Regions from separate parts of the Sideroxydans sp. CL21 genome, predicted to be linked through region 1. Evidence: riboswitches for the same ligand, from Rfam matches in the RefSeq annotation. Region 1 holds a riboswitch; the other holds the start of a gene.
The links. A riboswitch is a leader RNA that binds a small molecule or an ion and turns the genes downstream of it on or off. The one in region 1 is predicted to bind cyclic di-GMP.

Region 1 (4,768 bases):
ATCATGTATATCCTCGAGGTACTGGCACCCATTCTGGAATCGACATTCTCCCGTGTGGTGTCTCATCAGGGATTCAAAACCCAGGCATATTTTCCAAATGCCATGCTGTTGAGCAAACGCGAAACAGAGGTGCTGCACTTTCTGATGGCGGGAAAATCCAATCAGGTTATAGCGGAAGAACTTTTTCTCAGTCCGTTGACGGTCAAGAATCATGTGCAGAACATCATGAAAAAACTCAGAGTAAAAACGCGCGGCCATGCCGTCACCATTGGTTTGAAAATGGGCCTTTTAATATCGAAAAATGAAATCCAGGGAGAAAGCAATGTCTGAATTGGCCCGTATCGCAAGCGTATTGATCATGTTGTCCGTAATGTACAGCGCCTGTGGCGGCGAACAAGAGATCAGAAAGGCCATTACGGAAAATGCGCCGGACATCAAGATCGTCTCCATCTCCAAATCGCCCTATGCCGGTCTGTATCAGGTTGTCGCCAACGGCTACAGCATTTTCTATACCGATGAAAAGGGCGAAGTCGGATTTTTCGGCAATGTGGTGGATCTCAAAAATCGACAGAACCTGACCCAGCAGGAAAAGGACAAGATCACTGTGATCGATTTTTCAAAATTGCCGCTCGATAAAGCCATCGTCAGGGTCAAAGGCAACGGTACGCGCAAACTCGCCCTGTTTTCCGATCCCGAGTGTCCGTATTGCCAGGGACTCGAAAAACAACTGGAAGGCGTGAACGACGTCACCATCTACACATTTCTGTTGCCGCTCGCCGAACTGCATCCGGGCGCCATGCGCAAAGCGGAATTGATCTGGTGCGCCAAAGACAGAGCCAAGGCCTGGAACGACATGTTGTTGCTGCAAAAGGAACCCGAAGGCAGCAACACAGACTGTCAGACGCCGATCAAGGATATCGCCGAGATCGCCACAAAAAACTGGATCACCGGCACGCCAGGCATCGTTTTCAGCAACGGCAAATTGCTGTTTGGAAATCAGCCGACCGATAAAATCGCCAAGATGCTGGATGCGTCAGCGCCGCAACCTTAGATATTAGGTTGATCAAGGAAACGCTGAACAAGTTCCCTCTCCTACTGGGAGAGGGTTAGGGTGAGGGATAGCTCGTTGAATTTTCACCCTCATCCCAACCTTCTCCCGGGGGAGAAGGAGCGGCTGCGTCCTCTCCCGCTGGGAGAGGATTGAGGAGAGGGTGCCGGTGTCCAGTCGATTGAACCCAAATAGTTCATTAGACCGTCATTCCGGCCCTTCGATAAACTCAGGACAGGCTCACCTCTGGTCAGGCCGGAATCCAGTCATAAAGACATGCCGCGAAGCCGACAAAACCATGATGTTGCTTCACTTGACCGAAGGTCAGCCTGTCCTGAGCCTGTCGAAGGGTGGGAATTTTTTAATCATCTGGATTCCGGCCTGCGCCGGAGTGACGCAGATTTTGCTAATGGACTATTTGAGTTGAAATCACCGGCCCCGGACTATGCCGGACTTCAATCGGCCGGATCAATTAGGCCGGATCAACCGATAAGCCGAGGACTAGCATGTCGTTGAAGCACACGCCTTTATATTGCCGCAGCGCGGGCTTCACCTACATCGGCCTGCTGATTCTGGTCGCCATCATGGGCGTGACGCTCGCCACGATCGGCACTTTCTGGAAGACAGCGCAGCAGCGTGCCAAGGAACAGCAACTGCTGTTCATCGGCAACCAGTTCAGCCAGGCGATCACGGCCTACAATCAAAATACGCCCAGCGGAGCGGTACAGTTCCCGAAGAAGCTCGAAGATTTAGTGCTGGACAAGCGCTATCTCAACACCACACGTTATCTGCGCAAGATATTTGCCGATCCCATCACCGGCACCAGGCAATGGGGGCTGATCAAAGGCGCGGATGGCGGTATTGTCGGCGTGTATAGCCTGTCCGAAATTGAGCCGATCAAAAAAAACAATTTCGGCAGAGGATGTGAAGCGTTCGCCGGAAAAAAACACTATTCGGAATGGAAATTCGTCTATCACCCCAACGGCAACGCCCTGGCTTCAGCCGCCACGCCCGCTAGTCCGCCACCCGCCAACCCGTTACCACCCGCCTACCAGGTACCACCGGTGCAACCGCTGCCGGCAGGATCCACTGCCGACCCGCGCAAACAAAACTATTGCCAGATCACGTTCAGCACCGATGCGACAATCTGCGCGAATATTGGCGCCAAGTTTGGCGCTGCAGCCGGGGCGACTTGCATGGCGTCGGCCAGGGCACGCAACGCCATCTGCGTGAGCAGCGATGGAGCCGCATCCATGCCCCCTCTGGCAGTTCAATACCAATAACCCGAATCGCGCTGGAATCAACGCGCATCTAAACGTAGCAACGTAAATCCCGCAGTTGAATCGCAACTGCGGAATTTACGTTGACCCCGTATTTTTTTCTCCGATATCAAGCCTACCGATTTTTTCCATTGAGATCTGATTTCTCGTTTCACCGGCACCAATACCTGTCTGTCAGCACCCGAGTGTCACGTTCAATAGTCCGGATGGACTAGTAAAACCTAGTCCGTTCGGACTAGAGAAGATATTTTTTTTGAACATTTCTTTTCATGTTGCCACGCTAATGTGCAACTCGCCTGAAAGCCGTTCAGGCACGCACCAAAATAGTCTGAACGGCTCATGCCAAATGCATTTTCAGACCGAAACTTTGTAATGACCACTCGGTAGATTTGCGGTCGGCTGCACAGGAATGTTGTGGGTCAGTTGTTAAGGCTAAACCCGTTGCGAGGCGGGGGCGGAAAGCCACGGATCTCGACGCAAGTGGAGATGGCCGGGTTGCACATGCAGTAGCGGGCGATGCGTTGTCCGTAACTTGAATGGCTGTGAAACCGCTTGCGGTTTCGGGCTTTCTTAACAGACCTCCCTCATCAGGGAGTTATTGAAAGGGATTTACGATGAAAATGAAAATGAATATGACCGTACTGGCAGGTGCTTTGGCACTGGCTGTTGCTGGTCAGGCAAACGCTACAGCAACTGACACTATCGTCAATGGCGGTACTTTTGCCAACGATCTGGTTCTGTCGGTTTGGGATACAACTGCCAACACTTCCTACACCGGCAATCTGGGTGTCACCATGCAGAGCTTCCTGAATGGCATTACCTTTGGTGGCACAGCCAAGGTTCCCGCTATTTCCGGTGCTTCAACTCAAGGTAACTTCAGCTTTAGCGATGCCACTTTGACCAGCTTCCTGGCCAAAACTACAGATGCTTATGTATGGTCCGTTGCTGCTGTATCTGTGCCTGGGATTGCTTATGGCACCTCTGGTATTCTTAGCACTACTAACAGTGGCACAGCAGCCGTTGCAAATACAACTGCACCGAATTTTACAGCTGCAGCTACAGTTATGAATGGCACATACCTCGCTGATGTCAACACAATGTTGACTGCGGCTCCTGCAGGTACAATTTCCATCACTACTCCGGCAGGTTATGCGGGTGCAGCTTATATGGGTAATTCCGTTGCCAACGGCTTCGCTGGAGCTGTTCCGTTCACCAATACCGCAGCACTCGGCGCAAGCCAAAGCTTCTACTTCGTGACCCCGACACAAAACAGCCGTGGCGCTTATGCCGGTTCTACGAACCTGCAATTCCTGAATTCGACAGGCGCGGCTGCAACATGGACGCTGGGCACAAACGGCGCGTTGTCATACGCCGTAGCTGCAGTTCCGGAACCCGGCGAATGGCTGTTGATGTTGAGCGGTTTGGGATTGCTTGGTTTCATCGCAACACGTCGTCGTAATAACGAAAGCAGCATGACCTTTGCTTAAGGTTGCGTAGCCAGCCCCTGCCTTGAAGTGGAGGCAGGGGTGATGCAAGTGAATAGCACCACTGAATATTTAATTTAATGTCATTCCCAAATTGGAGAAATAAAATGAAATTGAAAGCAATCGCAGCAGTATGCGCCTTGGCCTTTGCCGGCCAGGCATTCGCCGCAGCCCCGACACCCGCTCAAGCTGCTGCCTCAACAAATCAGTTGTTCATCTCCGGTTCTTCTGCCTTGCAGAATACGATCGGCCAGATCGCCAACGGTATTTTCACAGCCGGCACAGTGAGCGTATTTGAAGACGGCTCTGCAACAGTTCCTTCCGGCAACAACTATCGCGCTTATGCCGGTACGTTCTCGGCTGCAGCGGGTGCTGCTCTGGCTGGGCAGACCGGTGTTGTGTATGAAACTGCCAAGGGCGGTTCTATCATGGGTGTGGTTCCCGTGGCTTTGGCTCAAAATGTAAACAGAATCGATCTGACCACTTGCGGCGCAGCCGCTGTGGGCGTTGATTCTGTCACGGGCGCACCGCTGTGGTCTTGTACTGGCGCAGTTGGGGCAGTGCCTGATGCAGGTGTTTCCGACGTAGAGCCAGCCATGTTCGTGGGTATCAACGTACCGGCAGGTACTGCACCGGCTACGCCGGCCATCATCGCTGCGCTGACAGCCCAAGCCACACTGGCTCAGCCAATGTCCATCATTGTTACTCCTAACACCGGCATCACCAACCTCACCAAAGCACAGGTAACCGGCTTGATGGGCGGTTTGTCCACTGACTGGAGCTTCGTTGACGCAACTTACGCAGCAGGTCCCGTTATTGTTTGCAAACGCACTGCCGGGTCGGGTACACAGGCTTCGATCAACGACTTCTTCTTCGGTTTCCCTTGCACTTCATTACCACAAGGTCCTGCATCTTATCTCGCAACGGTTGCTGGTGGCTACACAGTGATCGAGAAC
Region 2 (4,768 bases), 740 kb from region 1:
AATTTAGCAAAGATCGACGTCCGCTTTTGCGGAGCGTGGAATGTCGCAAAAGGTTCTGCCAATTGCCACCATCCGCATTCGGGCATTCCTATCTCCAATTACTTGGACGCTAGGCGGCAAAAAGACTGCAACAATCTGGCAGCCAGTTTCAGATAAAGTGTGAGCTTCTACACATCATCATTTATCCCGGCGTTTCCAGTCCTGCTCCCAATAATGTTTTGTCTGCACCTGCAATTGCTTAAACCGATTCCTCATGCATAATGCATTTTTCCAACCGTAAACGGTCGCATGTTCTCGCGCTTCAAACACCCCTACCTGCTGCTCATACTGACCACCCTCTTCTGGTCCGGCAATATGGTGATAGGCCGCGCCATCCGCGGCGACGTGCCGCCGCTTTCGCTGGCCTTCTGGCGCTGGACCATTGCGCTGGCGTTCACCCTGCCGCTGGCGTTGCCCCATCTGCGTAGCCAATGGCCGCAGCTCAAGCGGGGCTGGAAAGCCATTCTCGTTCTCGGCTTGCTCGGGGTCGGCAGTTACAACACACTGGCCTACATCGCCCTGCAATACACGACGGCGACCAACGCCGTACTGCTCAATTCCTTTATCCCGGTCGTCACCATCGCGTTGTCCTGGGCCTTCCTGAAGAAGCAGCTGCATGGTGTCGAATGGTTCGGCGTCCTGCTCTCGCTGTCCGGCGTGGTGACCATCGTCTCCCATGGCCATCTGGCCACGCTGACCGGACTGTCGCTGAATATCGGTGACCTGTGGATGCTCGTGGCGGTACTCACCTGGGCGCTCTATACCATCGGCCTGCATTGGCGCCCGAGCGGCGTTCATCCGATGCTGATGCTCGCCGCCTTCACTGTTGTCGGCCTGCTCGCCCTTGCGCCGGCCTATGCGTGGGAAATGATCCAGGGCAGGACGATCAAACTCAACGCCGGCTCGCTGGCAGGCATTGCCTATACCGGATTGTTCCCCGGCTTCCTCGGCTACGTCTTTTACAACCGGGCGGTCGGCGAGGTCGGCGCCAGCAAGGCCAGCCTGTTCATCCACCTGATGCCGGTCTTCGGCACCATTCTCTCGGCGGTTTTCCTGAACGAGATCCCGCAGACCTATCACTACGTCGGCATCGTGCTGATCTTCTCGGGTATATACCTGACCACTGCAGCGCTGCCGCAATTGAAGCGACAGTGATCGACCTGTCATTGCGCTTGACGGTCGGCCTGTAGTGACTGGTGGTCTAGCGCCTGGATATTGACGAACGAGTCGTTGTCGGCCACATATTGCTTGCGGAATATCGAGTCGCCGATCCTGCCCATTAGTGTATTGTCCGGCTCCCAAAGAACCTGAAACACGGCCAGGGAATCCTGCACGCCGTGAAATGCGGCGCGGGTTACGGGGCGTACCTTGTCCGCAAACCCGGAGGGCAAGGCATCGACGACTGTCTGAGTCGTCAGGATCTGGCGCGCCCTCGTGATCGCCGCCACACGGGCGGCAACGTTCACGGTATCCCCGAACACATCGTTTGCCTTGTGGATGACTTCCCCGTAATGGAAGCCGATACGTACATGAATCGGTTGTTCGCCGCCCGGGCGCCTCGCATCGATCGCAAAATGCATGGCACAGGCGGCCTGGGTCGCAACGGCAACACTGGGAAATGTGCACATGATTTCGTCGCCAATGGTCTTGATCAGAGTGCCTTTATGGGTGGCGACTTCCTGTATCAGGATGTTCAGTGTGCGCGTGATCACATTCAGGGCCGTTTCATTTCCCAGCTTGTCGTACAGGGCGGTGCTTCCGCAAATGTCGGCAAACAGGACGACAGTCTTCTTCTGTTTATTCGGGAACGCAGCCTGATTCTGCACGGCAAGATTTTGCCTGGATGCGTAATGAATGATCTTCGCAATACGCGGTTTATTGTGCAGTAAAGCAAACTCGATAGGCGTTTGTCCGGCTTTGTTCCTTACCCGAGGTTTGGCGCCATAAAAGAGCAGCAAAAGCACGATATCGGCATAGCCCTTTTCTATCGCAAGATAGATCGGAACGCGGCCATCCTGACTGAAATTTATTTCAACATCGGCAAGCAGCAGTTGGTGCAGCGCAGCTACATCTCCCTTGAGAATGGCCGTGATGACATCATTTCTGGAATCAATGGTGTCATGCCGGTAGCAGACCACATCTTCCCGATAATCCGCATTGCGGTTGAGCGCACGCGCATGGTACGACTTGTAAAGCAGGGCGATGACGACGAGTACGCCCGATGCCACGATCATCGCGAGCCGGCTGATGCCCAGTTGCGCGGCAAGCTGGTCCGGCAGGTTGGCGCCGATGGCCAATACCGATACCGTGATGAACAGCATCAACTTCAGATAACGGAACAGTGCGATAAAGACTGTCACCGCCAATGTGGCCAGCAACAGGTTCCGGTCAACCAGATGCCCGATCGCGCTCTCTGGCAGATTGGCCGTGAATGCCATCAAGGACACGACCAGGAGTATCACGACTTCCCTGTTTTTTATATGAATTTGCATTCTTCCCTCCCGTTAACGGATTCGTTATCGGCTTGCGGGGACGGCAAATATATCGGTGTTCACGAGGAAGTAACGGATGCCACTGAAGACCTGTCGTGGCAACCGGCAATCCCGCTGTCGTAGAACCATGACGGTTCCTTAGACCGGTAACTTTGCGTCCCTATCTTTCAATAGGTTTGCTTTTGCTTGATTCAGGCTGCTTTATATCAAACTTTTAAGAAAAATTCCCCTGCATCCTTATGCTTATCGACAATTTGGCAACCGACTTTAACGATTTACCGGTTCGGCAATCGATCCGGAAGCCCCGAAAGGGCTCCTGCCCGCACCGTCGTCCGGCCAAGCCCAAGCGGCATCCGGGTTTGACGCAAGTGTGAGCTTGATACCTCAAGACCACTTGCGCCAGATCAACAGGGGCAAGCGGATAATGAATCCCACAAATAGCCTTATATGCATTCCGGTCAGTAGCACATTGTCGCGCAGGTAATTGAAGTGCGACACTCCGCCTTCGTCCGCCCGCAGGTATTTGACGGGCGCCGGAATATTGACCGGTCGCGCACCGCACCAGCACAGCCGCACCGCGGCCTCGGGATCGAAATCGAAGTGGCGCATCCAGTAACTCTCTTCCATCACGCCCATCAGCAAATGGGCCGGGTAGACGCGAAACCCGTACAACGAATCGCCTATGCCCTGCCACAGCGTTTCCAGGTTCGCCCACCAGTTGGATATCTTGCGCCCCCCCACGCGCAATGCGGGAGCGCTGGCATCGAAAACCGGCACGCCCAGCACCAGCGCATTGGCATCCGCCATGGATGCGGCCATGAATTCCGGTATCTTCTCCGCAGGATGCTGCCCGTCAGAATCCATGGTCAGCACATGCGTGTATCCCATGCGCGTCGCCTCGCGCAAGCCTTGCAGCACCGCCGCGCCTTTGCCGTGATTCTCTTTCATCACCAGCACACGCAAACCGGGATCGCTCCCGGCCATGCGAAGCAACTCGACTTCGCTGCCGTCCGTGCTGCCGTCGACCACCACCCAGACCGGCGACCATTGTTCCCGCGCCGAACGTACCGTGGGATACAACGCAGGCCCGGTGTTGTAGCTGGGGATAAGGACAAGATGCGAGGTTGAGGTGATGCTCATGCGTGCTTTCCGAGTTTTTGTTCCCGCATTTCGCGGCGGTAATAATCTTCCAGATCGTTAACGAATTTCTTTACATCCCCCGTCGCCTCGAAGCGTTCGCCTAGACGCACACGATACACCAGCGGGAAATCCGGCTTCTTCCATAACGGCCAGTGCTTTCCCAAAAAAGGGCTGCTGGCTTCGATGAACGCGGTCTGGATCGGCACACCTGCTTTTTTCGCGACCAGACCAAACCCGCCCTTGAACGGGTTGACCGGATCCGTCACGGTGCGCGTTCCTTCCGGAAAGATCAGCAGCTGGCTGCCTTCGCGCGTGGCAATCGCCGCACGGCGTATCAGGTTGCCGGTGGAATCGTTGCGAATATAGCCTGCCATGCGGGCGCCGCCCCCGAGCATCGGATTATCCAGCAGGTTCGCCTTCAACACGCACACCATGCGCGGCAGGCGGGAACCGATGAGCACGACGTCGATCAGTGCCGGATGATTGGTGGTGATGATGAGCGGCTCGCCGCGCAAGCTATCCAGCGCCGTCAGGTCGCACTTCACCAGACCGCTGGTACGCACCACAGACAAGTAGATACGGAACGCGACCATGATGGCGTATTGCCCGACACGTTCCCCCGTGCGCCGCGGCATCAGATGGCGCAGTATGCCGGCGGGCAGACTCCACGCCAGGCAGAGCAGCGCAAAGAACAGCAGCCCCCCGTACAGCACGAAGTATTCGTACAGGGATTTCAATTGTTGCCGGACCCACATCACCTTGTCGCTTCCCTGAATCTTTTTTTGTTCTGCCCCAAGCGTAGCACAGGGTCATGTTGTTTTCATGACTGGCGTCGTATCAGTCGTTATGCACTTCGACCATCTTGTCCGATTTGTCGAGCGTCCATGTGACCGCGAAACCGACAGTGAAATACTGCCTGGTCTTGACCAGCGGGCTTTCTGCAAAGACCGCGCCGTTCAGGTTGTCCCATTTCATGAAGCCGCCCATCCAGCGCCCGTCCTGCCGGCGCTTGTTAAAGGCGAAGATGCATTGCGTGCCGGCATACCCGCCGCCGACCGCGTAAGCCGGACGCGCCGCAGTCGCGTACTGCGGGGCGA

Region 2: linked by a shared signal. The riboswitch ahead of QOY30_RS01505 (adenylate/guanylate cyclase domain-containing protein) and the one ahead of QOY30_RS04995 (PEP-CTERM sorting domain-containing protein) in region 1 are both predicted to bind cyclic di-GMP.

The regions. Positions count from the first base shown of each region.
Region 1 is NZ_LR699166.1:1,044,742-1,049,509, forward strand. Features, by position in the region: gene epsA (XrtB/PEP-CTERM-associated transcriptional regulator EpsA) at 1-330, shown strand, start outside; gene QOY30_RS04985 (DsbC family protein) at 323-1,051, shown strand; gene QOY30_RS04990 (type II secretion system protein) at 1,555-2,331, shown strand; cyclic di-GMP riboswitch class I at 2,750-2,831, shown strand; gene QOY30_RS04995 (PEP-CTERM sorting domain-containing protein) at 2,943-3,815, shown strand; gene QOY30_RS05000 (type 2 periplasmic-binding domain-containing protein) at 3,920-4,768, shown strand, end outside.
Region 2 is NZ_LR699166.1:304,948-309,715, reverse strand. Features, by position in the region: gene QOY30_RS01515 (EAL domain-containing protein) at 1-7, shown strand, start outside; gene QOY30_RS01510 (DMT family transporter) at 289-1,194, shown strand; gene QOY30_RS01505 (adenylate/guanylate cyclase domain-containing protein) at 1,203-2,531, opposite strand; cyclic di-GMP riboswitch class I at 2,633-2,722, opposite strand; gene QOY30_RS01500 (glycosyltransferase family 2 protein) at 2,916-3,671, opposite strand; gene QOY30_RS01495 (lysophospholipid acyltransferase family protein) at 3,668-4,426, opposite strand; gene QOY30_RS01490 (MipA/OmpV family protein) at 4,509-4,768, opposite strand, start outside.